DNA from 3 places in the Gordonia alkanivorans genome. Region 2 is predicted to be linked to each of the others. Evidence: predicted binding sites of a transcription regulator. Region 2 holds the regulator's gene; each other region holds the start of a gene.

What was found. The regulator LexA, encoded in region 2, represses DNA repair genes until DNA is damaged. The targets are predictions, from matches to a motif close to CGAACANNTGTTCG.
Region 1: the regulator LexA is predicted to act here: its motif matches at 7,508-7,521, upstream of C5O27_RS17905 (DUF222 domain-containing protein).
Region 3: the regulator LexA is predicted to act here: its motif matches at 2,425-2,438, upstream of C5O27_RS02255 (DUF222 domain-containing protein).

Annotation. Positions count from the first base shown of each region.
Region 1 is NZ_CP027114.1:3,942,046-3,951,609, reverse strand. Features, by position in the region: gene C5O27_RS17950 (class I SAM-dependent methyltransferase) at 86-682, shown strand; gene C5O27_RS17945 (Rv2640c family ArsR-like transcriptional regulator) at 1,252-1,614, opposite strand; gene C5O27_RS17940 (ArsI/CadI family heavy metal resistance metalloenzyme) at 1,714-2,202, shown strand; gene C5O27_RS17935 (arsenate-mycothiol transferase ArsC) at 2,229-2,639, opposite strand; gene C5O27_RS17930 (arsenate reductase ArsC) at 2,636-3,061, opposite strand; gene C5O27_RS17925 (arsenate reductase/protein-tyrosine-phosphatase family protein) at 3,103-3,786, opposite strand; gene arsB (ACR3 family arsenite efflux transporter) at 3,779-4,879, opposite strand; gene C5O27_RS17915 (ArsR/SmtB family transcription factor) at 4,876-5,238, opposite strand; partial or broken gene C5O27_RS17910 (dicarboxylate/amino acid:cation symporter) at 5,654-5,825, opposite strand; gene C5O27_RS17905 (DUF222 domain-containing protein) at 5,893-7,491, opposite strand; gene C5O27_RS17900 (substrate-binding domain-containing protein) at 7,826-8,224, shown strand; gene hisD (histidinol dehydrogenase) at 8,395-9,564, shown strand, end outside.
Region 2 is NZ_CP027114.1:3,040,079-3,049,642, forward strand. Features, by position in the region: gene C5O27_RS13825 (HPr family phosphocarrier protein) at 1-144, opposite strand, end outside; gene C5O27_RS13830 (PTS fructose transporter subunit IIABC) at 222-2,285, opposite strand; gene pfkB (1-phosphofructokinase) at 2,353-3,312, opposite strand; gene C5O27_RS13840 (DeoR/GlpR family DNA-binding transcription regulator) at 3,309-4,079, opposite strand; gene C5O27_RS13845 (putative PEP-binding protein) at 4,216-5,916, shown strand; gene lexA (transcriptional repressor LexA) at 5,894-6,601, opposite strand; gene C5O27_RS13855 (LysM peptidoglycan-binding domain-containing protein) at 6,839-7,375, shown strand; gene nrdR (transcriptional regulator NrdR) at 7,475-7,942, shown strand; gene hrpA (ATP-dependent RNA helicase HrpA) at 7,916-9,564, opposite strand, start outside.
Region 3 is NZ_CP027114.1:484,732-494,295, reverse strand. Features, by position in the region: gene C5O27_RS02260 (DUF6541 family protein) at 1-798, shown strand, start outside; gene C5O27_RS02255 (DUF222 domain-containing protein) at 815-2,404, opposite strand; gene C5O27_RS02250 (MBL fold metallo-hydrolase) at 2,599-3,435, shown strand; gene galE (UDP-glucose 4-epimerase GalE) at 3,440-4,459, opposite strand; gene rfbB (dTDP-glucose 4,6-dehydratase) at 4,511-5,515, opposite strand; gene rfbA (glucose-1-phosphate thymidylyltransferase RfbA) at 5,613-6,488, shown strand; gene C5O27_RS02230 (dTDP-4-dehydrorhamnose 3,5-epimerase family protein) at 6,517-7,143, shown strand; gene C5O27_RS02225 (GntR family transcriptional regulator) at 7,183-7,962, opposite strand; gene C5O27_RS02220 (MspA family porin) at 8,715-9,308, shown strand; gene C5O27_RS02215 (MspA family porin) at 9,344-9,564, shown strand, end outside.

The DNA.
Region 1 (9,564 bases), 900 kb from region 2:
TGATAGCGGCATTGTGTGCTGTAATCGAATCATCACGAAGAAGTGGCAGCAGGCGCGGCCGGGCGAGATGGTGGGAGCTGTTGGTATGCCGTCGATGTCGACGATCGAGTCTCTGTTCTGCCGCAGCGCACCGTGGCAGGCGGCCACCGGCAGGTGGGTACTCCCGTGGGCGCTGCAAGGCATCCATCCCCGAGGCCGGGTCCTTGAAATCGGTGGCGGCGCCGGCGCGATGACCGAACAGATCCTCACCACCAACCCCGACGAACTCGTGGATGTGACCGTCACCGACTTCGACCCGGTCATGGTCGCCGCCGCCAGCGATCGGCTGCAGGGTTTCGGGGCCCGCGCTCACGCCCAGGTCGCCGACGCCACAGCCCTGCCGTTCGAGGACGGAAGCTTCGACACCGTCGTCTCGTTCATCATGTTGCACCACGTCATCGACTGGGAACGCGCACTCGCCGAGGCCGCCCGAGTGCTCGCGCCCGGCGGAATGCTGGTCGGCTACGACCTGCTCGGCAGCGCACCGGCGCGGCTGCTGCACAACCTCGAAGGGGCACCGCACCGGTTCATCCCCCGTGGCGAACTCCGCCTGCGCCTGACGTCTTTGCCTCTGACCGACATCACGGTCCGCGAGAACCCTGCGCTCGCCCGGTTCCGTGCCCGCCGTGCTGGTGACCGATGACCACGCCACCACTGCACGGGCATCACCATGGCCCTCCCTCGGACGAGCTCGCCGAGCTCGAGCAGCGTGACGTCGCGGTGGCGTTCGTCGACCTCGCCGGATACAGCGTGTTCACCGAGTTCTGCGGCGACCAGGAAGCCGCAGAACTGGCCATACGGTTGGCCTCTCAGACCTGGCAGGCAGGCTCTACGACCGGGCACGCGGCTGGTCAAGGCCATCGGCGATGCGGTGATGCTCACCGCCGACGCCCCCCAAGTGATCCTCGCCACGATCACCGCCCCCGCGGCCGCGGCCGCCGGTCAAGACGGATTCATCGCCCTACGCGCCGGGATCGATCCACTACGGCAGCGCAGTCGTCCGCGACGGAGACCTGTTCGGGCACGCGGTCAGCGTCGCCGCCCGCATCACCGCCCTCGCTGGCGCCGGCCACGCCGTGATCACCGATCCGATCTGCCCGCCACCAGCCGAGCTGGATTGCTCGCCATGCTCGCTGACCTGCTGAAAGACACCGGAGTTGGCCTGCCAAAAGGACACCCGGATAAGGCTCGCTCAGTTCGTGCCGTCGCCGTTCAACAGCAACCCGTCGTAGCGCTGAGAACGTTGCGTAGTGCTTCCAACGAGTCCGGTTGCGCTCGGTAGTAGACGTTCATGCCGCGGCGCTCGGGGGTGACCATGCCGGCTTTGCGGGGCTGCCCCAGGTGGTGACTGGTGGTGGCTTCGGTGAGGCCGACCGCGGTCGCGAGGTCGCAGGTGCAGGTCCCGTCACCGGTGTCGGTAAGCAGGATTGAGACGAGCTTGATCCGAACGGGATCGGCAAGCGCCTTGAGCCGCAACGCGATCTGCAGCGCGGTGTCGTCATCGAGCGGTGCCGCCGATACCGGTGCGCAGCAGATCGGGGCGCTGATGTCGACCATCGGCAAGGGCTTCGGCATGACCAGATCGTACGCCCCTACTTGACATATGTCGAAAAGGTGGGCACGCTGCAGAGTGACCGCAGTTCGATATATGTCTCACAGGTGAAGGTGATGGTCATGTCCCGTATGCAGTTGGCGCTCAACGTCGATGATCTCGATACCGCGATCGAGTTCTACTCCAAGCTGTTCAACACCACCCCGGCCAAACGCAAGCCGGGATACGCCAATTTCGCGGTCGTCGAGCCGCCGCTGAAACTGGTGCTGCTAGAGAACCCCGGCCAGGGCGGCACGATCAACCACCTCGGCGTCGAGGTCGAATCGAGCGAGAAGGTGCACGCCGAGATCGCCAGGCTGTCCGGGGAGGGCCTGTTCACGCAGGAGGAGATCAACTCCACCTGTTGTTTCGCAACCCAGGACAAGGTCTGGGTGACCGGCCCGGCGAACGAGAAGTGGGAGGTCTACACCGTGCTCGCCGACTCCGACACCTTCGGCACCAGCCCGAAACTGTTGGAACAGAACGCCGCCGCCGACGACGCCGAGCAGGGTTCGGTGTGCTGCGGTGGCAGCGCCGCCGAACCGGCCGAAGCGCGCACGGCCTGCTGCTGAGCCCGACGTTCAGCCCGCGCTCCCGCCTACCGCGCGATGCGGTCGGCGAGGGCGCGGATCCGGGCGGTGATGTCGTCGCGGATCAACCGCATCCGTTCGATGCCGTCGATGCCCCGTTCGGAGGGTTCGTCGGTGTTCCACACCTCGAGGGCGACGCCGTCGGGTGGGGTGACGTCGGCGGTGCCGACCACCACGACGAGATCTGCAGTTTGCATCAGTTCGTCGGTGAGTTGGCGCGGCTGATGTCCGTCCACGGTGGCGCCGACTTCGGCGAGCACCTGGGCGGACAGGTCGTTGACCTGGCCGCCGATCTTCGCGCTGGTGCCGGCCGAGGATGGGGTGATCCGGGCGGTGACTGTCGGTGTGAGATGTTCGGCCATCACCGATTTGCCGCGATTGGACACGCACACGAACAGCACCTGCGGTGTCGTGCTCACCGGCCGACCTGCTGGTCGGCGGGTACGAGTTCGTCGAGGAGGTCCTCGACGAGTCCGCGGATCTGATCGCGGATCGGGCGGACCGCGTCAATGCCTTGGCCGGCTGGGTCGTCGAGGGCCCAGTCGCGGTACCTGACGCCGGGGAATACTGGACATGCATCGCCACAGCCCATGGTGATCACCACGTCGGAGGATTCGACCGTGTCGGGGGTGAGGATCTTCGGTGACTGCGCGGAGATGTCGATACCGACTTCGGCCATCGCCGCGACAGCGGCGGGATTGATTGAGTCGGCGGGAGCAGATCCGGCGGAGCGGACCTCGACACTGCCCTGGCTCAGAGCGGTGAGGAACCCCGCGGCCATCTGTGAGCGGCCAGCATTGTGGACGCACACGAACAGCACGCTAGGTCGAGAGGAAGACATGAAACACAGGCCCTTTCAGCTGTGGAGGAAAGCTCGGAAAGTCACACACGGTCGGCCGTGAGCTCGGCAAGGAGCTCGCGAACCCGGGCATCAAGGTCATCGCGGATGGCGCGAACCTCGCCTAGTGGACGGCCTTCAGGATCGGAGACCGTCCAGTCGAGATACCGCTTACCGGGATAGATCGGACACGCGTCGCCGCAACCCATCGCTACGACCACGTCGGCGGCGGCGACCACATCGTCGGTTAGCGGTTTGGGGTACTGCGTACCCAAGTCGACGCCGATCTCGCTCCTTGCTTCGACGACGGTCGGGTTGATCGAGTGCGCGGGTGTTGACCCGGCTGAGCGCACGTGTACCCGCCCAGCGGCGTGATGGGTCAACAATCCTGCGGCCATCTGCGAGCGGCCGGCGTTCTGCACGCAGATGAAGAGAACCTCGGGCACATCCTTGGGCACCGCGCCCTCAGCCTGGGCGAGGGCGCGTAACCGATCAGCCGCGAACCGGCCCGCCAAGGTCGTCAGATGCGTATGCACCCGGGAGGTACGCCGTAACACGGTGTAGGACTCGAAGACACAGCGTTCTACCGTCTGGCGAGACACCACCCCTTCGTACTTGGCGGCCAAGTCGGCGGCGGTACGGGCCAACACGGTATGAGGCATCAACAGTTCGGGCTGCTCGCGGTGTTCACCGCGACGTAGGTGTTCGTCCAACGCATTCTCAGACATCGCGAGCAGGCTCCTTCGACACATCTAGGCTAGTAGCAGTGGGAGTTGTGAAGCGTTTCCGCAACGCCAGGGACACATAGACGAGGGCGACGAGAACCGGGACCTCGATCAGTGGCCCGATGACCCCGGCGAGAGCCTGGCCGGAGGTCGCACCATAGGTCGCGATCGCGACGGCGATGGCGAGTTCGAAGTTGTTGCCGGCGGCGGTGAACGCCAGCGTGGTGGTCCGTGCGTAACCCAGCCCCATCGCGGCGCCGAGGACGAATCCGCCACCCCACATCACCGCGAAGTAGATCAGCAGCGGCAGCGCGATCCGCACGACGTCCCACGGGTGAGAGGTGATCTGCTCCCCCTGCAAGGCGAACAGGATGACGATGGTGAACAGCAGACCGTAGAGGGCCCACGGCCCCAATCGCGGGAGGAACGAGGATTCGTACCATTCGCGGCCTCTGGCCCGTTCGCCGATGCGGCGGGTGAGATAGCCGGCGATCAACGGGATTCCGAGGAAGATCAGCACCGACTTCGCGATCTGCCACGGCGAGGTGTCGATGGTCGTCTGTTCCAGGCCGAGCCATCCGGGTAGCACCGAAAGGTAGAACCAGCCCAGCACGGCGAACATGATCACCTGGAACACCGAGTTCAGTGCGACGAGGACGGCAGCCGCCTCGCGGTCGCCGCACGCCAGGTCGTTCCAGATGATGACCATCGCGATACAGCGCGCCAGACCGACGATGATCAGTCCGGTCCGGTATTCCGGTAGGTCCGGGAGCAGAAGCCAGGCCAGCGCGAACATCAACGCGGGTCCGACGATCCAGTTCAGCAGGAGCGATCCCAGGAGCAGGCGACGATCGCCAGTGACCGAGTCGAGTCGGTCGTAGCGCACCTTGGCCAGCACCGGATACATCATGATCAGCAGTCCGAGAGCGATTGGCAGCGAGATGCCGTCGATCTCCACGGCCGCCAGGGCGTCACCCAGGCCGGGAACGGTGCGGCCCAGCATCAGGCCCGCGACCATTGCTGCGCCGATCCACACCGGCAGGAACCGGTCGAGCATCGACAACTTCGCCGCGACCGCGGTGTCGGTGGTGGTCACTGGTCGGCCTCGCACGAACGAGTTTCCCCCACAACCATGGCGAGATCGCCCAGCAGGACCGACAGTTGTTGCAGTGCTTCGGTGTTCACACGGTAGTACACCCAGGTCGCGCGGCGTTCGCTCGTCACCAGACCCGCCTGACGCAGCACCTTGAGATGATGCGAGATCGTCGGCTGCGACAGCTCGAACGGCCCGGAGATGTCGCACACGCACGCCTCACCTCCCGGATGCGCGGCGACCTCCGACAGCAACCGCAGCCGAACCGGATCCGCGAGCGCCTTCAGCAGCGGGGTAACCGCTCCGGTCTCGTCACCACTCAGGCCGCGGCCTGGCAAGAGAAGCAAGTTCTTATTCGACACCCGTCAATATTGACATACATCGATTCAACGGGACAAGGCCCTCCGATACCCGGGAGCGCACTTGCGTTCCCGCATTGAGATCCACCTCCGGCGCACAAGCGCTGGCTGTGACCAGCGCTCATGCGCCAGAAGTGGCGATCGTGTCGAAGTTGTGCGCGTGTCGAAGTGGTGCGCGCGACGTTGACCTGCGGCGCGCACTCTCGATGCGGCCGCAGAGGAGGGGCCGGCGATCAGTCCTTGTTGCCGGGGATGCCGACGATGAACCCGACCCCGATGATGATGCAGGAGATCAGCGCGACGACGAACATGACCCAATATGCTGGCATGTCCGTGACGCTACTGCGGAAAAACAACGCCCGCAGCCGGTTCGGGATCATTGAGGTCCAAGTACCCGCAGGTCGTGGGGCCTGGGCATGAGGTCGAGCGACGTGGCGAGGAAGGGTCGCGACCACCGGGAAACCGCCGGGCACGGTGATGGTGCCCATGTTCAGCAGGATCGCGAGGGCCATGCCGAGGGCGATGTCGCCGACGGTGAGCTCCACTCGGCCCGCCTGCGCGAGGAACATCACGACGATCATGTAGTTGAGGTCCGGATTTCGTCGCAGGTGAGGCGGTTGAACCTTATGACGTTGTGCCCGCATTCCGGACACAACGTCATACGGATGCGAGGGTCGGGTAGGCGGCGGCGAGGAGCAGCGAGGCGAGGGTGGCTTCGGCATCGGTGGCGTTGCGGAGGTCGATGACCTCGCGCAGGTGAAGGCGCGTTTCAGCGCCGGACTCCTCGTCGGGTCCGTGGATCTCGGTGCGCACCTTGTTGAGTTGTTCGGCGAATCGTCGGGGGATGTCGGGTCGCCGGTTGATGCGTGCGGGGTTGGGTGGTGCGCCGGGTTCGGCGTTCAACCGCCAGGCGCAGCGGCCTTCGTCGGGGCCTTCACGGACCATGCGGGTGGTGTAGCCGCCGGGTTCATTGCTGACCATCCGGTTGTGTTTCGGGCACGCCGGTGCGAGGTCGGTGATGTCGGTGAGTCCACCGAGACCCCAATCCAGTTGCGCGTGGTGCATTTCCACGTGCGCCGCGGATATGCCGCAGTCGGGGGTGGAACAGACCTCGCCGTCGGGTCGGGCGAAGGACACGAGACGTTGTGCACGGGTGGCCAACCTCTTGCCGCGGCCGAAGTACAGCGGGACGGCGGTGGCGTCTTTGAACACCGCCAGCCAGGGTTGGGTGTCGGCGGCCAGGTTGATCAGGTCGGTGATCGGGATCAGGGTGCCGGTCGCGGTGGTGGCGAACCCGGCTTCGCGTCGTAGGTCGTTGAGATCGGCTTTGATGATCAGCTGGATGGGTAACCCGCGGTGGCTCTTACCCAGGAGTCCGTCGTCGAACACGGCTTTCAGGAGTGCGTTGAGGGCGTCGTGGTTGAGCTGGGCGGGGGTGCGGTCGTCGCGTGCGGCTGCGGCTTCGACCGCCTCGGGGTCGGCGTCCTCGATGGAACCGTGGGGGGAGTCGGGGTCGTCGGGGTTGTTCATGCCGGGTTTGGCCCAGACGGCGAGCAGCATGGTGATGCGGGCGAGGAGTTCGGGGGTGAGGTTGGCGGTCATCTTGGCGGTGCCGTCGGCGCGTTGCCGGTTGACCGACAGTTTGCGGCGACGTTTGCGGTCGGTGTCGTCGGTCAGTGTGCCGTCGGGGTCGAGGTGGGCCAGTAGTCGTGCACCGAGGGCGGTGATGTCGGCGGGGGTGTGGTCGACGGCGATCTCGGCCATCTGTCGTTCGGCGGCGACTTTCACGTCGTGGTCGGTGGCGTGTGGGATCTGGTCGAGGACGTCGAGTACTGCCCGGACGTGGGAGGTGCTGACCTTGCCGTCGGCCAATGCCTCTGCCAGAGCGGGGCGTTCGGGTTCGAGTGGTTCGCCGGTCGGGCTGAGGTGGGTGGCGGTCGCGTGGCGTTGTTTGGTGCGGCGCATGGGGTCGGCCATGCGTAGGCGGTGGGTCATGAACTGGGTGATGCTGCGGTGGCCGGTCTTGTGGGGTAGGTCGCGGTCGGCGATCTCGATGATCTGTCGGTCGCCGGCGAAAGTGAGTCGGGCGATGGCGCGTTCGGTTCCGGCGGCGACGTCGATGAGTTCGGCATCGGAACACTGCGCCAGATCGACGGCCTGGAGTTCGGTGGTGATCCGGTGCAGTTCCTGCACGAGCTCGGAGGCGCGGGTCGACGGCCCGACGTCGGTCTGCGAGATTTCGGTCAAGACGGTCACCCCCCGATGCCGTGTTCGAATGTATGTTCGACTGTACTCGCAATCCCATTGCCGCGCAACGCGTATCGAACATCGATCGATCGCGGGAATTGTCGGTGGCGTCTGGTAATGGGCGGCGAGATGACCACCGAGCCGGACCGTCCGGCTCGCGAGGGCTCCGGCGCATCGTGACGCCAGGCGGCGCGACTGGGCTTCCGAATCACACTGAGTCAAACTGGCGGAGGAGGGGATCTCGGCGAACCTGATCCACCTGTACCCGGCAGATCAGGAGGCGCCACTCAACTCGGGGGAGATCGACGCGGCGGCGCTGCCGGGCGTCATCCCGTCGGTCGCGTTGCAGACGTTCGAAGGCAAGGGCTTCCATCTGGTCGATTCGGTCTACCGGGATCGTCCGAACCTCGCCGGCACGGGTGTGACCGTCAGCAGCGAGGACTTTCTCACCAAGAACCCCGGGTTCGCACCTACGTGGCAGAAGCTTCACACCGACGCCGTCAGGTACGCCAAGGCCCACTGGGAGGAGTACCTGCGGTTCGAACTCGGCAACTCGAAGGCTCCCGAGGCGCCGGTCCGTGCCGCGGCGAACCCCGACGGTTATTCCGAGGAACCGTTCCCCGCGGACGTCGTCGAGCTGCTCACCGGCACCAGGGCGTTCCTCGTCGACCAGGGCAGCATCAAGTCCGACTTCGACCTCGAGACCTGGTTCCAACGCCCCTCGGGGGACAAGAACCCCTGACACACGGCGCAGGCGCATCGTCGGCGTCCCGGACCGCCCGGGTCGCCGACGTGCGCCGTAGCGGCGTGGCGCCCGACACACCACACGCCGGTGATCACCCGCACCAGAAACCCGCTGGCCACCGACCCGTATCCTGGATGGGTAATTTCCCGCACCGACCAGGAGAGATCATGCTCGCCCGAACTGACCTGCGCGGTAGCACTCCGACGCTCGCCGAATTGCGTCGTGCGCTGCCCCGCGGGGGTACCGACGTCAATGCCGTACTCGACACGGTGACGCCGGTGGTGCATGCGGTGGCCGAGACCGGCACGCCCGCGGCCCTGGAGTTCGGTGAGAAGTTCGACGGTGTCCGCCCGACTTCGGTGCGTGTGCCTGCTCAGGTCATCGCCGACGCGCTGGCCGGTCTGGATGCACAGGTCGCCGACGCGCTGCGCGAGTCCATCACCCGTGCGCGCAAGGTCCACTCCGATCAGCGCCGGGAGACCACCCGCACCCAGGTCGTCGACGGCGGCGTCGTCAGCGAGAAGTGGATTCCGGTCCGCCGCGTCGGCCTCTATGTCCCCGGCGGCAACGCGGTCTACCCGTCGTCGGTGATCATGAACGTCGTCCCGGCCCAGGAGGCCGGCGTCGGTTCGCTGGTCGTCGCGTCGCCCCCGCAGAAGGACTTCGGCGGCTGGCCGCACCCGACCATCCTCGCGGCCTGTGCGCTCCTCGGCGTCGACGAGGTGTGGGCCGTCGGTGGCGCACAGGGCGTCGCGCTGCTCGCGTACGGCGGAACCGACACCGACGCCGCCGACGAGCCGGGCGCAGTCCTCGACCCCGTCGACCTGATCACCGGACCGGGCAACATCTACGTCACCGCCGCCAAGCGTCTGTGCCGCAGCGTGGTCGGCATCGACTCCGAGGCAGGTCCCACCGAGATCGCGATCCTCGCCGACGACTCGGCCGACGCAGGCATCATCGCCTCCGACCTCGTCAGCCAGGCCGAGCACGACGTCCTCGCCGCCTCGGTGCTCGTCACCGACAGCGCCGAACTCGCCGACGCCGTCGATGTCGCCCTCGAGCAGCAGGTCGCCGCAACCAAGCACCGCGAGCGCGTCACCACCGCGCTGTCGGGGGAGCAGTCGGGCATCGTTCTGGTCGACGACGTCGAAGCCGGCCTCGCCGTCGTGGACGCCTATGCCGCCGAACACCTCGAGATCCAGACGCGCGACGCCGCCGCGGTCGCCGACCGTGTCCACAACGCCGGCGCGATCTTCGTCGGTCCGTACGCGCCGGTCAGCCTCGGCGACTACTGTGCGGGCTCCAATCACGTTCTGCCGACCTCGGGTTCGGCGCGC
Region 2 (9,564 bases):
CGCGGAACCGGCGTCGACCGGGTCGCCGCCCTCGAGTCCGAGGGTCACGGTGCTGCCGGTGTCGGCGACGGCCTCGGCGATGATCGTGGCCGGCCGGGCGTGCAGGCCGACGGCCGATCCGACGGTGACGGTGGTGCTGGGCATGGTGCCTCCTGTGTTGGCGATTGCTTGTCGGTTGGTGGTTGTGCGTGGCGATGTGGTCGCGCGTCGGGGTCTGGACTTCAGGCTGCCACGGCCTCGAGATCGGCCGCGGCGATCTCGCGGGTCCGGCCGAACTGCTTCGCCGCGATCACCACGACCGCGCTCAGGACGGTGCCGGCGAGCAGGGCCACGAGGAACAGCACCCAGCTGTTCATGGCGAAGAAGACGAAGATGCCGCCGTGCGGGGCGCGGAGCTCGACACCGAATGCCATGATCAGTGCGCCGGACAGGGCGCCGCCGGCCATCATCGACGGGATGACTCGGAACGGGTCGGCCGCGGCGAACGGGATGGCGCCCTCGGAGATGAACGACGCCCCGAGAAGCCATGCGGCCTTGCCGTTCTCGCGTTCGGGTTCGGTGAACAGGCCGGGACGCAACACCGTTGCGAGCGCCAGGGAGAGCGGCGGGACCATGCCGGCACACATGACGGCGGCCATGATCTGGAACTGTGCGGGACCGGCGGTCGCGGCATCGGCGATACCGGCGGTGGCGAACAGGTAGGCGGTCTTGTTGACCGGGCCGCCGAGGTCGAAGCACATCATCAGACCGAGCACGATGCCCAGGACGACGGCCGATCCGCCGGACATGCTCTCGAGTCCGGAGTTCATCTGCTCGGTCAGCCAGGCGAGCGGCTTGCCGAGAACCAGGTAGAGCAGACCGCCGACGATCAGGCTGCCGAACAACGGGATGACCACGACGGGCATCAGTCCACGGGCCCACTGCGGCACGGGGAGTCGCGAGATCCACAGGCACGCGGCACCGGCGATGAGGCCGCCGATGAGTGCGCCGATGAAGCTCGCGCCGACTGCGAGGGACACGATGCCCGCGACGAAACCGGGTGCGATGCCGGGACGATCGGCGATCGCAAAGGAGATGTACCCGGCCAGGACCGGGACGGCGAGTCCCATCACCCCCGACCCGATCGCGAAACTGACCGCGCCGAGGTACTGGAGGAGACCCCCGGAGGGGAGATCCCAGAGGCTGTTGTTCAGGGCGATGAAGGCGGCGTCGTTGAGGGAACCGCCGGCATCGAGCGTGCTGTTGGCGATCTCGTAGCCCGCGAGCAGGAAGCCCAGCGCGATGAGCAGACCGCCCGCCGCGACGAACGGGATCATGTAGCTGACACCGGTCATGAGTGCCTGACGGGTGCGCCCGGCCAGTCCGACGCCGGATGAACCCGCCTCGGCGGACTCGGTGCCGCCGTCGTCGGTCACGCGAGCCGCATCCGGATTCCGTCCGGCCGCAACGGCTTCGGCGATCATCGTGTCGGGTTCGTTGATGGCGCGCTTGACGCCCGAGGCGATCACCGGCTTGCCGTGGAAGCGGCCCTTGCCCTTGACCCCGATGTCGGTGGCGAAGATGACGGCGTCGGCGGACGCGATGACCTCGGGATCGAACGGTGTGGTGGCCGAGGAGCCCTGCGTCTCCACCGCGAAGTCGACCCCGGCCCGTTCGGCAGCGTACTTCAGTGCGTCCGCGGCCATGTAGGTGTGCGCGATCCCGGTGGGGCAGGCGGTGATCGCGAGGATGCGCGGCCGGTTCTCGGAGACCGTCTCGCTGCGCTTCTCGGTGGCGGCCGGGGTCTCCCTCGCCGCCGGGGCTGCCGGGGGAGTGGCGGCCTTCCCGGCGTCGGGATCGATGGCCGCGGTGACCAGTTCGATGACGCGGTCGTCGGTCTCGGCCTCGCGGAGGCTCGCCACGAAGTCGGGGCGGACGAGCGAGCGCGCCAGGGAACTCAGCAGTTTCATGTGCGCGGCCGCACCGCCCTCGGGGGCGGCGATGAGGAAGACGAGATCCGCCGGACCGTCGGCTGCGCCGAAGTCGACCTTGCGGGACAGGCGCGCCATGGCGAGGCTCGCCGACGTCACCGATGCGGTGCGGGCGTGCGGGATCGCGATGCCACCGGGTAGTCCGGTGGCGGACTTGGCCTCTCGCTCGAGTGCCGCCCGGGCCAGGTCGGCGGGATCGGTGGTCCGTCCGGCCGCGGCCAGAGCATCGGCGAGAGTGGTGATGACGGCGGCGGGGTCGGCGCCGGCGTCGACGTCGAGACTCACCGTCTGCGCGGTGATGATCTGCTCGGTCATGGGATGTCCTTCGGCAATGTGGGTCGGGGGTTTGTGGGGGTCCTGTGGGCGCGGGATCGGCTTCATCTCATCGGCCGGCCCCGGAGAGTTCCGTGATCGTGACCCCGGACAGGTCGAGATGATCGGGAGTGGGGGAGGCAGTGCCGGCGAGCGCGGCGGCCGCCGAACCGTAGGCGACGGCGGAGCGGAGACATTCCGGAGCCGACGCACCGCGCGTCTGGGCGATGAGGAAGCCGGCCAGGGACGAGTCGCCCGCGCCGACGGTGCTGCGCGGGACGATCGGCGGTGGGGTCGCGCACCAAGTGCCCGCAGCGGTGACGAGGACGGCGCCCCGCGCCCCCAGCGTCGCCAGGACGCTGCCGCCGATCTGCTCGACAAGGGCCTGCGAGGCGGTCACGACCGGCCGGAGATCGTTGCGCGACAGGGAATCACGGAGCTCGGCGGCATCGGCGCCGGTGAGTTCGGCGAGTTCGTCCTCGTTGGGTTTGATCAGGTCGACACGTCCTGCCGCGGCTGCGCGCAACGGTGCTCCCGAGGTGTCCACGGCCACGCGGCATCCGGCGGTGACCAGCGCGTCGGCGACCGTCCGGTACCAGTGCTCCGGCACGCCGGGTGGAAGTGATCCACACAGCGTGACCCACTCCGCGCCGTTCGCGTGGGTGCGGATCAGAGTGGACAGCGACTCGAGCTGAGCTGCTGTCAGGGTCACGCCCGGGGCGTTGATCTTCGTGGTGGTGCCGTCGGATTCGGCGATGGTGACGTTGGAACGGACCTCGCCGTCGACGGGGACGGCGTCGTAGGGGAGTCCGAGGTCGTCGAGCGCGGCGAGCAGGGGGTCGCCGGTGCGAGCGGGCAGCAGGGCCCGTGTCGAGAGACCGGCGGCGGCGACGGTGCGGGCGACGTTGACGCCCTTGCCGCCCGGTTCGGCGCGGACGACGCCGGCCCGCTGGACCTCGCCGCGTCGCAGCGGGGTGGCGAGTTCGAGGGTGCGGTCGACGCTGGGATTGGCGGTGACGGTGAGGATCACGCGATCACGACCTCGACGCCGCGGGCGGACAGTGCGGCCGAGAACTGCGGATCGATGCCGGAATCGGTGATGAGAACGTCGATGTCGTCGATGCCGGCGAAACCGGACAGCTCCTCGCGCTCCATCTTCGAACTGTCGGCGAGGACGACGACGCGGCGGGCTGCGGCGACCATCGCCGCCTTCACCGCCGCCTCGTCGGGATCGGGGGTGGACAGACCGTGCGCCTCGCTCAGGCCGTTGGTGCCGATGAACGCGGTCGTCACGCGGAGTCGGCCGAGCGCGGCGACCGTTTCGGCGCCGACCGTCGCCTGCGTGAGTCCGCGGACGCGACCGCCGAGGGAGTGGAGACCGTCGGCATGGCGTCCGGCGAGCAGCCCGGCGATCGGGAGGCTGTTGGTGATCAGTGTGAGATCGCGGTCGCGCGGCATGGCCTCGGCGGCCCGGAAGGTGGTGGTGCCGGCGTCGAAGAGCACCGATCCGCCGTCGGGCGGGAGGAAACGAAGCGCGGCACGGCCGATCGCGGCCTTCTGCTCGGTCTGTTCCGTCTCGCGCTCGTCGATGCCGAGTTCACCGATCACGCGCAGGACCTCGGGGCGGACGGCACCGCCGTGGACTCGCTGCAGGTGCCCGGCACGTTCGAGCACCGCGAGGTCGCGGCGGACCGTCTCACTGGTCACGTCGAACTTCGCGGCGAGCTCGGCGACCGAGGCGCGTCCTGCGACGCGTACCTCCTCGGCGATGGCCTGCTGTCTCTCCTCGGCGTACACACCGGCTCCGTTCTGATCGTTCCCGTGGCGCTGATCGGGTCGTCCAATGTGGGAACATGCGGCTTTGCGTGTTGTAGTAATTGTGTTTACGCCTGTTTGTGTTGACAAGTCAAGAAGAATTTGTAACCGTGGTCACATGACGCAGATTCTGACGGGGACGCCGGTTGTCGGTGGTGTGGCTCTCGGGCCCGCACTCTGGCCGGGACGCCGACCCGACCACTCCGCAGAGGCACTGGGCGCAGGCGTCGAGATCGCCGAGGACCGTCGCGCCGACGAGGCCGAACGGTTCACCGCCGCGGCGGCCGCGGTCGCCGCGCGCCTACGTGAGCGTGCATCGCAGAACACCGGCGTCGCCGCCGAGGTGCTCACCGCAACGGCCGGACTCGCGGAGGACCGCGGCTGGATCGGTGCCGCCTCGGGTCTGATCGCCAAGGGCGCCTCGGCGCCGTCGGCCGCCGTCGCCGCCACCGAACAGTTCGCCGCCGTGTTCACCAAGCTCGGTGGGCTCATGGCCGAGCGCGTCACCGATCTCAACGACGTCCGCGACCGCGTCCTCGCCGAACTCCTGGGCCTCCCCGAGCCCGGCGTGCCCACGCCGGACGTGCCCTCGGTCCTCCTCGCCGACGACCTCGCGCCCGCCGACACCGCGGGGCTCGATCCCGCCACCACCATCGCGCTGGTCACCCGCCTGGGCGGGCCCACCAGCCACACCGCGATCATCGCCCGGCAGCTCGGCATCCCGTGTGTCGTCGCGGTCCCCGGTCTCGCCGGGATCGACTCGGGCACGGTGATACTCGTGGACGGCACGACAGGCGAGATCGTCGTGCAACCCGACAACGCCGCCGCGCGGGCCCGTGTCGACGAGTACACGCGTCAGGCCGCACGGGTCGCCGGCTGGTCGGGCCCGGGTCGCACCGCCGACGGTGTGGAGGTGGCGATCCTGGCCAACGTCGCCGACGGATCGTCGGCCCGTGCGGCCACCGATCATCCGGTGGAGGGCGTCGGACTGTTCCGCACCGAACTGGCCTTCCTCGAACGCGCCGACGAGCCGTCGGTGGAGGAACAGGCGGACATCTATCGCGAGGTGCTCGACGCGTTCGGCGGCCGCAAGGTCGTCATCCGTACCCTCGACGCCGGCTCGGACAAGCCGCTGCGCTTCGTGTACCAGCCCGAGGAGGCCAACCCGGCCCTCGGTGTGCGCGGCGACCGGATCGCCTTGGCACACCCCGAGATCCGTGCCCATCAGCTCGACGCGATCGCGCGCGCCGCGGAGGGTTCCGAGACGAGCCCCTGGGTCATGGCGCCGATGATCGCCTCACCGGCCGAGGCGGCCGCCTTCGCCGCTCAGGTACGGGAACGCGGACTGGTCGCCGGGGTGATGATCGAGGTCCCCGCCGCCGCGATCCTCGCGCCGGCGATCCTGGCCGAGGTCGACTTCGTCTCGATCGGCACCAACGACCTCACGCAGTACACGATGGCCGCCGACCGGATGTCGGCCGATCTCGCATCGCTGACCGATCCGTGGCAGCCGGCGGTCCTGCACCTCATCGCGACGGTCGCGCGGGCCGGACGGGACCAGGGGAAACCGGTGGGCGTGTGCGGCGAGGCCGCGGCGGACCCGATCCTCGCCTGTGTGCTCGTCGGGTTGGGTGTCACCTCGCTGTCGAGTGCTCCGGTGGCGGCCGCCGCGGTCGGTGCCCGCCTCGGCGGCGTCTCACGGTCGACCTGCGAGAACGCGGCGACAGCCGCGCTCGCCACCACCGATCCGGCTGCGGCGCGCGCGGCTGCCGCCGCGGTTCTCGAGAACGAAGAGGTCAGATACGCCGCATCACGGTGACGACCTTGCCGAGGATCACGGCCTCGTCGCCCGGGATCGGGTCGAACAGCTCGTTGTGCGGCATCAGCCAGACATGACCCTTCTGGCGCTTGAAGGTCTTGACCGTGGCCTCGCCGTCGATCATCGCGGCCACGATGTCGCCGTTGTCGGCCACGTTCTGCTGGCGCACGACCACCCAGTCGCCGTCGCAGATCGCGGCGTCGATCATCGACTCGCCGACGACCTTCAGCAGGAACAGCGAACCCTCGCCGACGAGCTCGCGGGGGAGCGGGAAGACGTCCTCGACGGCTTCTTCCGCGAGGATCGGGCCGCCTGCGGCGATCCGGCCGAGCACCGGCACGAAGGTGGGCTCGGGTAGCGCACCACCGGTCGGTGAGGTGGGCGTCGGCGGCTCACTCGGTGCGATGTTGACCGCTCGCGGACGATTCGCGTCGCGCTTGAGGAGGCCCTTGCGTTCGAGCGTCCGCAGTTGGTGGGCGACGGAGGAGGTCGACGTGAGACCCACCTCGTCACCGATCTCGCGGATGCTCGGCGGGTAACCGCGCTCGCGCACGGATCTGCGGATCACCTCGAGAACTCCGCGCTGCCGCGGCGTCAGCGAGGCCTCGGCCGCCGCCATGTCTGCCGGGGCGACGGGCTCGTCGGCGCCCCGCGCTCCGGTGCGCTTACCGCCGTCATCGCTCATGATCGGGTTCCTCTCGATTCCGAACGTGCTGGTAGATCGCTTGTCTGACGACGACCCTAGCCGAGAATGCCGACCGCATCAAACATTTGTTCGACGTGTTGCGAGACAAGTGTCGGCGTGCCGTGCTACAAATCGAACATCAGTTCATCGAACAGATGATCGACAATCGAACAGTTCGAACGCCGACGACGCAGCCGGAGCACGGACAAGCGTTCGACCGGAAACACGGAGGGCATCATGCGCACCGCCACTCTCATCGACCCCGACCGCTCCACCGATTCGGTCCGTGGTGACGTCCTGGAGCGTCCGCGCCCGATGCGCCGCGGCGACGGCCGCCGGCCCGTCGACGGGCGTCCGGTGCCGGAGTCGGCGGTCCGGGTCCGCCGGGTCGCCTCCACCCGGTGCGCCTCGCCGGTCGGTATGCGGGGTCGTGCACCGGTCGTACCCGTCTCGCGTGTTGCGCATACCGCGCCCTCGGCCGTCATCCGGCGGCGTCGGCGCACGGCGACGGCAATTCTCGCCGGCGTCGGGCTCGCTCTGGCCGTGTGGGTCATCGCGGTCGTCGGTCAGAACTACGCCGCGACGGTCACACCTTCTTCGGTCGGCACCGAGGTCGTACACGTGCGGTCGGGCGACTCGCTGAGCACCATCGCATCGCGCGTCGCCCCCGAGATGCCGCGTGAGGCGGTCGTCGACGAGATCATCCAGCTGAACGACCTCCCGTCGAGCGGGCTGCGCGTCGGTCAGCCGCTGCTCGCCCCCCGGTACCACTGAGCACGGGCGGTATCCTCGATGTCACAGGGACCGGCCGACTACCGGCCTGGCATGCGGCGCGGCTGCACCAGAGTGTCCCGTGACCTGCGTGAGGATACGATGCGCTGCCCCTTCTGCAAGAACGACGACACCAAGGTCATCGACTCGCGTGTCGCTGATGAGGGGCAGGCCATCCGGCGCCGCCGCTCCTGCGTGGAGTGCGGGCGACGCTTCTCGACCGTGGAGAGCGCGGTGCTCGCGGTGGTCAAACGCAACGGCGTCACCGAACCGTTCAGTCGCGAGAAGGTGATGAGGGGCGTCCGGCGCGCATGCCAGGGACGCCACGTCGCCGAGGACGCATTGGCGCAGCTCGCCCAGCAGGTCGAGGACACCGTACGTGCCAGTGGATCGGCCGAGATCCCCAGCAACGAGGTCGGTCTCGCGATCCTCAAGCCGCTGCGCGACCTCGACGAGGTCGCCTACCTGCGGTTCGCGTCGGTCTATCGCTCGTTCGACTCCGTCGAGGACTTCCAGCGCGAGATCGACGACCTCCGAGCCGCCTCAGCCGAGTCGGTCAAGAGTTCGTAGGACCCGCTTCTCCGACACCGGGTACGCGGTGCCGAGCCGTTCGGCGAACAATCCCACCCGCAGCTCCTCGACGAGCCACTGGGCCTCGTCGTTGACGTGCGCCTTCCGGTGGTCGGGCACCTGAGTCAGTCGTTGCGCCCACCGCTCGGTCACCCGGTCGACGACGGCTACTCCGGCCTGATCCCGGGCCGCCGATGCGGGGAGCGCCGACAGGCGGGCCTCGGCGGCCGCGAGGTAGCGCGGCACATTCTCCAGATGTCGTCGTGCGGTGGCGGCGACGAATCCGTCGAAGACGAGATTGTCCAGCTGTTCGGCGACGTCATCGGCCGCGAGTGAACCGGCATGTCGGTCGATCGCGGCACGGACCGGTGCCACCCAACCGAGGGATTCGACGGCGAGAGAGAAGTAGTCCGGTGCCGACTCGGTGATCCGTGGACGCAACTTCTCGGTGAGCACGCGGAATGTCTCGGGAGAGCGCACCGCCGACAGGGTGCCGGCGTCGAGGCCCGCCACGACATCGCGGATGGCGCGACGTGTGCAGTCGGCCAGCAACGCATCGAGATCCGGGTAGGGGCTCTGGCTCAGCGCGAGTCGACCCGCGGCCCCGAGGGAACCGGCCACGCGGCGGTGCAGGGGCGGGATCGCCAGGTCGAGGAGCGCGACGATTCCTCTCGCCGCCAATCGATCACGGGTCTGCTCCGACGCGGCGTCGATCACGACCACCCCGCGCGTGCGTCCGGCGTCGTCGGTGATCGCGTCGATGGTCGGGTAACGGGTGAGGCGTTGTCCGGCGATGTCGACGGTCCGCTGTGCGGCGAGAGTGCCGATGCCCTCGTCGGTCCAGGCGCGATACAGGGTGCGCTTCACCGTCTTCGACGCTGCCGGGGTGGCCGCGCGCTGCAGTTCGGCGATGGAATCGGCTCGCGCGGTGATCTCCCCGGCGTCGTCGGCGACCGCGAAATGCATCCGTAGGTGGGCCGGAATCCGGTCGACGTCGAAATCGCCTGCGGTGACCGTCATCTGCGTGATCGTGGTGAGCTCGCGAGCGAGCCCGACCGTGAGTGGCTCGCTCCGTGGGGTGAGGCGGGCCAGTGCCAGTTCGGCGAAACGCTGTGCCGGCGACATCGACTTGCGTAGCTGCTTCGGCAACGACTTCACCAGTGCGGTGGCCAGTTCCGTCCGCATGCCGGGCACCGACCAGTCGAAACCCGCCGGGCGCACGTGGGGGAGCAGTGCGCGCGGGATCATCACGGTGACACCGTCATCGGGGGTGCCGGGCTCGAACCGGTAGCGGAGTTCGAGTCGGGTGTCGCCCTGCTGCCAGGCGCCCGGATAGTCGGTGGGGGCGGCTTCGGTACTCGCCGCGACGTCCTCCGGCTTGAGATCGAGCAGAGCCGCATCGGAGCGCCGCGCCTTCTTCCACCACGTGTCGAAGTGCCGTGCGGAGGTGACCTCGGCGCCCACCCGCTTGTCGTAGAACTCGAACAGCTGGTCCTCGGTGATCACCAGTCCGCGTGTGCGCATACGGTTCTCGACGTCGGAGGCGGCCTCGAGCAGTGCGCGGTTGCGTTCGAAGAACGGGTGCTGCGTGCGCCAGTCGCCCTCGACGAGGGCGTGGCGGA
Region 3 (9,564 bases), 2.4 Mb from region 2:
CTCGGCGCCATCGGCGGCTACTTCTACAACTCGCCGCACCGCCTCACCTTCGTCGTCGCCATCTTCTCGGCCGCGGCCGCCGGTGTCGCGATCGGCGTCGCGGTGATCGCGCTGATCGGCGTCATCGGGCGGCGGTTCGCGCAGTCCGACGAGACGTCCGTCAAGGGCACCGCTCGCGCGGGTTGGCTGGTCGCGTCGACGTACGTGGTGTTGCTGGCGTTGATCGCCGGTGCCGCGGTGGTCCGCTACCCGCCGAACGCCCAGATCGCGTCGAAGGAGCGCGGTGGCAAGTATGTCGGTCCCGACGACCTCGCCGCCTACGCATGGCTCGCCTCGCAGCCCGACGCCCAGGACGTGCTCGTCCTGAACAACCTGGACCAGGGCACCGGCTGGCTGTACCCGGTCACCGGCGTCACCCCGATGTTCCCGTTCTATCGGGCCAACGAGTTCTCCGAACGGCAACGCGACCTCTTCTGGGGCGTCGCGAAGATCGGCGCCGACCCCGCGACCGACCAGATCGTCCGGGACATGAACGTGCACTATGTGATCGACTCCCCGACGAGTTACTGGGAGTTCCAGCGCGGCCGACCCGATCCGGCGAACGGCCACCAGGGCGACCCGTTCCTGGAGCTGCGCGAGAACGGCGCTCCTGGACTGACAGAGGTGTTCCGCCAGGGCGAGGCCGTCGTCTACCGCGTCAACGACCTGGTCTACCCGCCGCCACCGCCTGTCGAGGGTGCACCGGCTGAAGGCGTGCCGCCAGTGGAGGCTCCGCCGGTTCCGGTCCCCGCTCCCTGAGCTGTGAGGAGTGCTCCTATCCTGAGTGCCCGTACGCGTGGTTGAGAAGTGCTGAGGCGACTACGAGTTCGACGGGTGTGGCGTGACGGAGGTCGATGACTTCACGCAGGTGGAGGCGTGGGGTATCGCCGGACGCCTTGTCAGGTCCGTGGATTTCGGTGCGCACGTGTTGTAGGTGTTCGGCGAATCGGCGGGGTATGTCGGGTCGCCGGTTGATGCGTTCGGGGTTGGGTGGGGCGCCGGGTTGGGTGTTGAGTCGCCAGGCGCAGCGGCCTTCGTCGGGTCCTTCGCGGACCATGCGGGTGGTGTATTGGCCGGGTTGGTCGCCGACCATTCGGTTGTGTTTCGGGCAGGCGGGGGTGAGGTCGGTGATGTCGGTGAGTCCGCCGAGTCCCCAATCGAGTTGGGCGTGATGCATTTCCACGTGTGCGGCGGATTGGTCGCAGTCGGGTGTGGAGCAGTTTTCGCCGTCGGGTCGGGCGAAGGAGACGAGGCGTTGTTCGCGGGTGGCGAGGCGTTTGCCGCGGCCGAAGTAGAGCGGGACGGCGGTGGCGTCTTTGAACACGGCCAGCCAGGGTTGGGCGTCGGCGGCCATGCGGATGACATCGTCGATCGGGATGAGGGTGCCGGTGGCGGTGGTGGCGAACCCGGCTTCGCGGAGTAGATCGTTGAGGTCGGCTTTGAAGATCATCTGCATCGGCAACCCGCGGTGGCTTTTGCCGAGCATGCCGTCCTCCAACACCGCTTTCAGGAGGGCGTTGAAGGCGTCGTGGTTGAGCTGGGCCGGGGTGCGGTCATCACGTTCGGCAGCAGCGGCAACGGCGTCGGGGTCGGCGTCCTCGATCGACCCCCGCGGGGAGTCGGGGTCGTCGGGGTTGTTCATGCCGGGTTTCGCCCAGACGGCGAGCAGCATGGTGACCCGGGCAAGGAGTTCAGGGGTGAGGGTGGCGGTGAGTTTGGCGGTGCCGTCGGCGCGTTGCCGGTTCACGTACAGATTCCGGCGACGTTTGCGGTCGGTGTCGTCGGTGAGTGTGCCGTCGGGGTCGAGGTGGGCCAGTAGCCGCGAGCCGAGGGCGGTGATGTCGGCGGGGGTGTGGTCAACGGCGATCTCGGCCATCTGTCGTTCGGCGGCGACTTTGACGTCGTGGTCGGTGGCGTGCGGGATCTGGTCGAGTACATCGAGTACTGCCCGGACGTGGGAGGTGCTGACCTTGCCGTCGGCCAATGCCTCTGCCAGAGCAGGGCGTTCGGGTTCGAGTGGTTCACCGGTCGGGCTGAGGTGGGTGGCGGTCGCGTGGCGTTGTCTGGTGCGGCGCATGGGGTCGGCCACGCGCAGGCGGTGGGTCATGAACTGGGTGATGCTGCGGTGGCCGGTCTTGTGGGGCAGGTCGCGGTCGGCGATCTCGACGATTTGCCGGTCGCCGGCGAAAGTCATTCGGGCGATTGCCCGTTCGGTCTCGGCAGCGACGTCGACGAGCTCGGCATCCGAACACTGTGTCAGATCAACAGTCTGCAGCTCGGTGGTGATCCGGTGCAGTTCACTCAGAAGTTCTTCTGCGCGCGAAGTGGGACCATCAGCCTGAGAGATCTCGGTCAAGACGGTCACCCCCCCCCGGAAACATCGTGCGAATATATGTTCGACAGTACACCCGATTAGCCAGTGCTGCAACGATTGTCGCCAGAAATACGTCGCAAGGGTTTTGTCGGTGTCGCCTGGTATTGTCCACATCTCGTCGGTTCGCCGTCCGAATCTGTGCGGAACCACTGACCTGTTGACCGGGCCCGCGTTAGCGTCGAACCATGCAGCCGTGGATGTGCGTTTTCTGCGCAAACGAGTTCGCTCCCGACGCCGACCTACCCGAGGTCTGCCCGATCTGTGACGACGACCGGCAATGGATCCCGACGAGCGGGCAGCAGTGGACCCGGCTTGACGAGAACGCCGACAACGCGCTCGACACCACAGAACTGGAGCCGGGCCTGTTCCGGTTGTCGCTGCGACCGTCGGTCGGCATCGGGCAACGAGGATTCCTGGTGGCCACCCTGAACGGCAACATCCTTTGGGAGCCGCCGGGGTTCATCGGTCCGTCCCTCGTCGGCTGGCTGGAAGAGCACGGCGGTGTCGAGGCCATCGCCGCCAGCCACCCGCACCTCTACGGCGCGAGTGTCTCGCTCAGTCATCGGTTCGGCGGGGTCCCGGTCTTCTACAACGATCTCGATCGTCGATGGCTGACCCGGCCGGACCCCGTGGTCGAGTTCTGGTCCGGCGAAGCCGAGGTTCTCGGCGGAGTGCGACTCATCCAGTGCGGCGGACATTTTCCCGGCAGCGCGGTGCTGCACCTACCGGACGCCGCCGACGGTCGGGGAGCGTTGCTGACCGGCGACACCGTCAAAGGTGTCATGCAGCCGGGAATGGTGACGTTCATGCGCAGCTATCCGAACATGATCCCGTTGTCGCCCAGGCTCGTTCGTCAGATCGTCGACCGGGTCACGGCCCTGCCGTTCGACCGGCTGTACGACGCATTCGGCGTCGTCGTGGACAAGGACGCACGCGAGGTCGTCGAGACGTCGGCCCGGCGCTACATCGGGTGGGCCACCGACGAGATCATCGATCCCGACGATCCGTACGCGGCTCGGTGACGGTTCAGGAGTCGGGGTAGCCCGTCGGGTTCTCGGACTGCCATCGCCACGTGTCGACGCACATGTCGTCGATCGTCTTGGTGGCGTGCCAATTGAGATCGGCGTTCGCCCGGGTGGGATCGGCATACGACGCGGCGATGTCGCCGGGTCGGCGGGGTGCGATCTCGTACGGGATCGGCTTGCCGCTGGCCTTCTCGAAGGCGTGGACGACCTCGAGGACCGAGACACCCTGCCCGGTACCGAGGTTCCACGTCGACATGCCGGTGTCGCCGGTGCTGATCCGGTCCAGAGCGGCGACGTGTCCGGCGGCGAGGTCGTCGACGTGGATGTAGTCGCGGACGCCGGTGCCGTCAGGGGTGTCGTAGTCGTCGCCGAAGACCGACAGCTTCTCGCGCCGGCCCACGGCGACCTGCGCGACGAACGGCATCAGATTGTTCGGGATGCCCGACGGGTCTTCGCCGATCTGACCGCTCCGGTGCGCGCCCACCGGGTTGAAATAGCGCAGCGCGGCGATCCGCCAGGCGTCGGAACTGGCCGCGACGTCGCGCAGCACCTGCTCGATCATCACCTTCGTCCAGCCGTACGGATTGGTGGCCGACGTCGGGAGGTCCTCGGTCATCGGTAGTTCGGGGTCCGCACCGTAGACGGTCGCCGACGACGAGAACACCAGCGTGTGCACGTCGTGGCGTTCCATCGCCCGCAACAGCGAGAACGTGGTGCCGAGGTTGTTCTGGTAGTAGTCCAGCGGCTTGGCCACCGACTCGCCGACTGCCTTGTACCCGGCGAAATGGATGACCGCGTCGACGTCCTCGTGGGCGAAGAAGCGTTCGGTCTTGTCCACGTCCGCGAGGTCGAAAGCGTGCACCGGGATGGAACGACCGCTCAACGCCTCGAGCCGACCGACCACGGTGGGCTTGGCGTTGCTGAAGTCGTCGACGATGACGACGTCATGACCGGCGGAGACCAGCTGGATCACGGTGTGCGAGCCGATGTAGCCCGCGCCGCCGCTGACGAGTACGCGCATGAAACCACCGTAGGCGGCGGACCTGGGAGAACGCCAAACGACCGGCAGAGGTCAGCCGGTCACCCGCTCGGTGGCGGCGTATTTCTGTTCGACGGCGTCCTTGACGGGTTGCCACCAGTCGGTGCTGTCGCGGTACCAGTCGATGGTGGCGGCCAAGCCGGCGCGGAAGTCGTTGTAGCTGGGTGTCCACCCGAGTTCGGTGCGCAGGCGGGTGGAGTCGATGGCGTAGCGGCGGTCGTGGCCGGGGCGGTCGGTGACGAAGTCGAACGCATCTTTCGGTTGGCCGAGGAGTTCGAGGATGGTTTCGACGACGGTGCGGTTGTCGACCTCGCCGTCAGCGCCGATCAGGTACGTTTCGCCGATCTGGCCGTTGTCGATGATGGTCCACACCGCGTCGTTGTGGTCGTCGACGTGGATCCAGTCGCGGACGTTGCGGCCGTCGCCGTAGAGCTTGGGGCGCACACCGGAGAGCACGTTGGTGATCTGGCGGGGGATGAACTTCTCGATGTGCTGGTACGGACCGTAGTTGTTGGAGCAGTTCGAGATGGTGGCGGCGACGCCGAAGGACCGCACCCAGGCACGCACGAGCAGGTCGGAACCGGCCTTGGTCGAGGAGTAGGGGCTCGACGGGTTGTAGGCGGTGTGCTCGGTGAAGCGGGCCGGGTCGTCGAGGTCGAGGTCGCCGTAGACCTCGTCGGTGCTGATGTGGTGGTAGCGCACCTGATGGGCGCGGACGGCTTCGAGCAGCGTGTAGGTGCCCACGAGGTTGGTGTGTACGAAGGCTGAGGGGTCGGCCAGGGAGTTGTCGTTGTGGGATTCGGCGGCGAAGTGCACCACCAGATCGGCCTCGCCGACCAACCTGTGGACCAGGGCGGCGTCGGCGATGTCGCCTTCGATCAGTTCGACGCGATCGGTGACCGGGGCGAGGGTCTCGGGGTTGGCGGCGTAGGTGAGTTTGTCCAGGACCCGGATCGAGGAGTCGGGGCGGGTGGCCAGGGTGCGCAGCACGAAGTTGGCGCCGATGAAACCGGCACCACCGGTCACGAGAACACGCACGTCGTTCCTTCCGCCTGAGGTATTCGTGGACGTCACTCTACCGAGGCGCCGGGTGTGCACTCGGTGAGCCGGATCGTCGGGCACTAGGCTGAAGCGCATGCGAGGGATCATTCTGGCCGGTGGTACGGGCACGCGCCTGCACCCGATCACGCAGGGTGTGAGCAAGCAGCTCGTCCCGGTCTACGACAAACCGATGATCTATTACCCGCTCTCGACACTGATGCTCGCCGGTATCCGCGACATCCTCATCATCACCACTCCGCACGACGCTCCCGCCTTCCAGGGGCTGCTCGGCAACGGTGACCAGTTCGGCATCAACCTCACCTACAAGACCCAACCCTCACCCGACGGACTCGCGCAGGCCTTCACGCTCGGCGCCGACCACATCGGCGACGAGTCGGTCGCACTCGTGCTCGGCGACAACATCTTCTACGGTCCCGGTCTCGGCAGTCAGTTGCAGGGATTCGAGAACGTCGACGGCGGTGCGGTCTTCGCCTACTGGGTGTCCAATCCAGAGGCCTATGGTGTCGTCGACTTCGACGCGAACGGTACCGCGATCTCGCTGGAAGAGAAGCCGGCACAACCGAAGTCGAACTTCGCCGTTCCCGGTCTGTACTTCTACGACAACGACGTGGTCGAGATCGCCCGAGGTCTCGAGCCCAGCGCCCGCGGTGAGTACGAGATCACCGACATCAACGCCCACTACCTCGAACGCGGCAAACTCTCGGTGACGGTCCTGCCGCGCGGCACCGCCTGGCTCGACACCGGAACCTTCGACAGCCTTCTCGACGCCGGTAACTTCGTGCGCACCGTCGAACAACGCCAAGGTCTCAAGATCGCTGCGCCGGAAGAGATCGCCTGGCGTCGTGGCTTCCTCGACGACGACGAACTCCGGTCCCGCGCGGAGAAACTGCGCAAGTCCGGATACGGTGACTACCTGCTCGAACTCCTACAGCGAGGCAAGGGGTTCTGAGTCCACATCAGCTGCGAAAGGCTCATCCATGAAGGTGCGACCGCTCACGATCGACGGCGCGTGGGAACTCACGCCGGTCCAGCACGGTGACGCACGCGGCCTGTTCGCCGAGGCCTTCAAAGGGGACCTGCTCGCCGAGGTGATCGGCCATCGCTTCGACCTTGCCCAGGTCAACCTGTCGGTGTCCGCGGCGGGTGTACTGCGCGGCGTGCACTTCGCCGATGTGCCTCCGGGGCAGGCGAAGTACGTGACGTGCGCGACGGGTGCCATCCTCGATGTCATCGTCGACATCCGCGTCGGTTCCCCGACCTTCGGCACCTACGACACCGTCCTGCTCGACGACGTCGACCGCCGTGCGGTCTACCTGTCGGAAGGGCTCGGACACGCGTTCTGTGCGCTGGCCGACAACTCGACCGTCACCTACCTCTGCTCCACCGGGTACAACCCGTCCGGTGAACACGGCATCAATCCGCTCGACCCCGAACTCGGCATCGAGTGGCCGACGCACGCCCGCGACGGGTCGCCGCTGGAGTACGAACTGTCCGAGAAGGACACCGCCGCACCGGGTCTCACCGAGGCGCGCGAGTCGGGGCTGCTTCCGGATCACGACGACGTAACCGCATTCCTGCGGGGGCTCGCCGGCGATCAGCTGTAGTGACCTGACGCTTGTCCTCAGCCGCCGTATGCCGCTCGGTCACTCACTGATCTCGACATCGAAACGCATCGTCGTGGCGTAACGGTCGGCGGGGTGAATTCCCTCGAAGACCCCGATGAGCCCGTCCTCGGTGATGAATCGCCGCGTTATCGCGAGTGCCGGGCTGCCTGCTGCCGCCCGAAGATGCTCGGCTTCGTGGTCGTCCAACAGGGTGACCGCGATGGACTGTTCCAGACTCTGCAGGGTCAAGCCGAACTCGCGGGTGATGCGAGGGAACACGGCAGTTTGCGCATCTGCAACACGGTCTCGGACCGCGACGGCGTATTTGGTGGGAATGTAGTAGGTGTTGAAACCCATGGGCAGGGGATTGTCGACGGTTCGTCTCAGCCCCGTCCACTTGAGCCAGTCGCGCGCGTCGCCGAGGAGGAGACGACGACTGTCGAACACCGCGGCCGGTCCCGGCTCATCGATCAATTCGAACCGGGTGCTCTCGGTGTACTGCCGCACAGCATTGTCCTCGTCCGACGCCCGCAGGATGTAGCGTGCCTGCGAGACGTACGACAGCACCGTGGTTCCGACGCCCCGCTGGCGGGAGATCAGTCCGCTCTGTCGCAGATCTGCCATCGCGGCACGGACCGTGTGGCGCGAGACGCCGAATCGGGCGCACAGTTCCATCTCGGTCGGGAACTTGCTGCCGATGTCGTATTCGCCTGCCGCGATCTCTGCCCGAAGCGTTCGCGAGAGCTCGCGATGGAGCGGGCCGCCGCGCCTGTCGCGTGGACTGTTCGGCTCGCTGTCTGAGTTCTCGGATTCGGTCACGGAGTTCCTTGATGTAGAGCGTCGGTCGACTGCGTACCGTCCTATCAGAAGTCGTCCCCGTTGGGGTGTGTGGCGCTGGTTTCGGACGTGCGTCTCCCGCAATGTCCGGACTTGGATGAGGACCAGCGGCGCCGCAGTGGACGGGTTGAGCGTTCTCGTGCACGCACGCCAAATGGGTCGCGTAGGCGTCCGAGTTCGTCGCCGTGCAAACCGCCGAGCACGCCCGACGATGGTACGAAAGCCCAGTGAGACAACATTTCCTGTCTGTCTCCCAGTAGCCTGCCGGCATCGGTGGCATCCCGGCGACCTCGCCTTTTGATGATCGTACGCGCGGGCCGATCGCCGTCCCTGGTGGTAGAAGGTGGGATGCGTCACTGGACGACCCTTGTGGAGATCTGGGTCTCTGGGCTATACATTGTCCGTACAAATGAACGGCATCACGAAAGGCAGTGCGCGCTCGCGCGTGCGGTGCCGGCCGAAGCCGGACTCGCCACGCACCTGAGTCGGCCGTCCAGAGCATCGCGTGGAGGTGCGTGCGGCGAGTTCTCCGATCCGTGCAAGTGAGGTCGAAAGATGCTGTCCGGGTAGCGACTTCATCACTGAACACGTCGGCCTCGACGAGAAGTCGGGCTGCTGCGTGCGTTCGACAACCGTGGCTTGTGGGCCGTCGGTCTCTTCGGCGTGCGTCCGTGCCCGGTGATGTCCGAACAAATGTCCTGCGAAGAAGGGTTCTAGGAGTGAAACAAGTAGGTATGGCGGTAGCGGCGGCGGCGTTGGTGCTGCTGGCATCGGGAACCTCACCGGCTTCGGCGGCTCCGCTGCCGAACGGGTACAAGAAGGTGTCCGAGGGTGCCGTGACGGTGCAGACCTGGCGTACGGGCGAAACCGCGATGCCCGCGACGTCGATGGCCGCCAACGGCATCGGGCGTTCAGCGGTGCTGTCGGGCGAGGTCACGACGCGGGTGTCGAAGGGGGAGGGCCGGCTGAGGGTCGGGTACCTCGTCGGCTGCCAGGTCTCGGTCGGCAACCTGACCGCCGGGGTGTCCGGGACGCTGTCCGCGGCCCCGACGGTCTCTGGCAGTATCTCGTTCCCGCTGGCGCCGGGCGAGATCAAGGCCGTCCAGTTGTCCGTGCAACCCATCGTCGACGGACTGGCTCGGTATCAGTATTCCGGGCTGGAGGTCGAAGTGCAGGGTTGTGGTGGATTCGCGCAGGCCCGTTCCTTCGCGAAGGTGGAGGCAGTCGAGGGATACGCCGTCGATGCAGGCACCACGGCGAACAACATCGGCGGCGAGGGTGCCTACGTGCAGTCGACCCTCTACGGCAAGCCGTTCAGCCTCAACTGAGCCGAATTCCCCAGCGAGAGAGAAGAACACAGCGGATGAATAACAGGATTTTGGCCGTTCGCGGAGTAGTCGCCCTGGCCGTCGTAGCCGGGGCAGGTTCTGCCCTGGGGGCGGGTTCGGCCGTCGCGGGACCACTGCCGGGCGGTTCGGCATACGAAGACCTCGGCGGCGGCACGTCGATGACCGCGAAGCTGGCCGAGGAGCGGGTCTCCTACCAGCGATCGGGTGTGGCCGCGGTGCCGACCAGCCGCGAGGT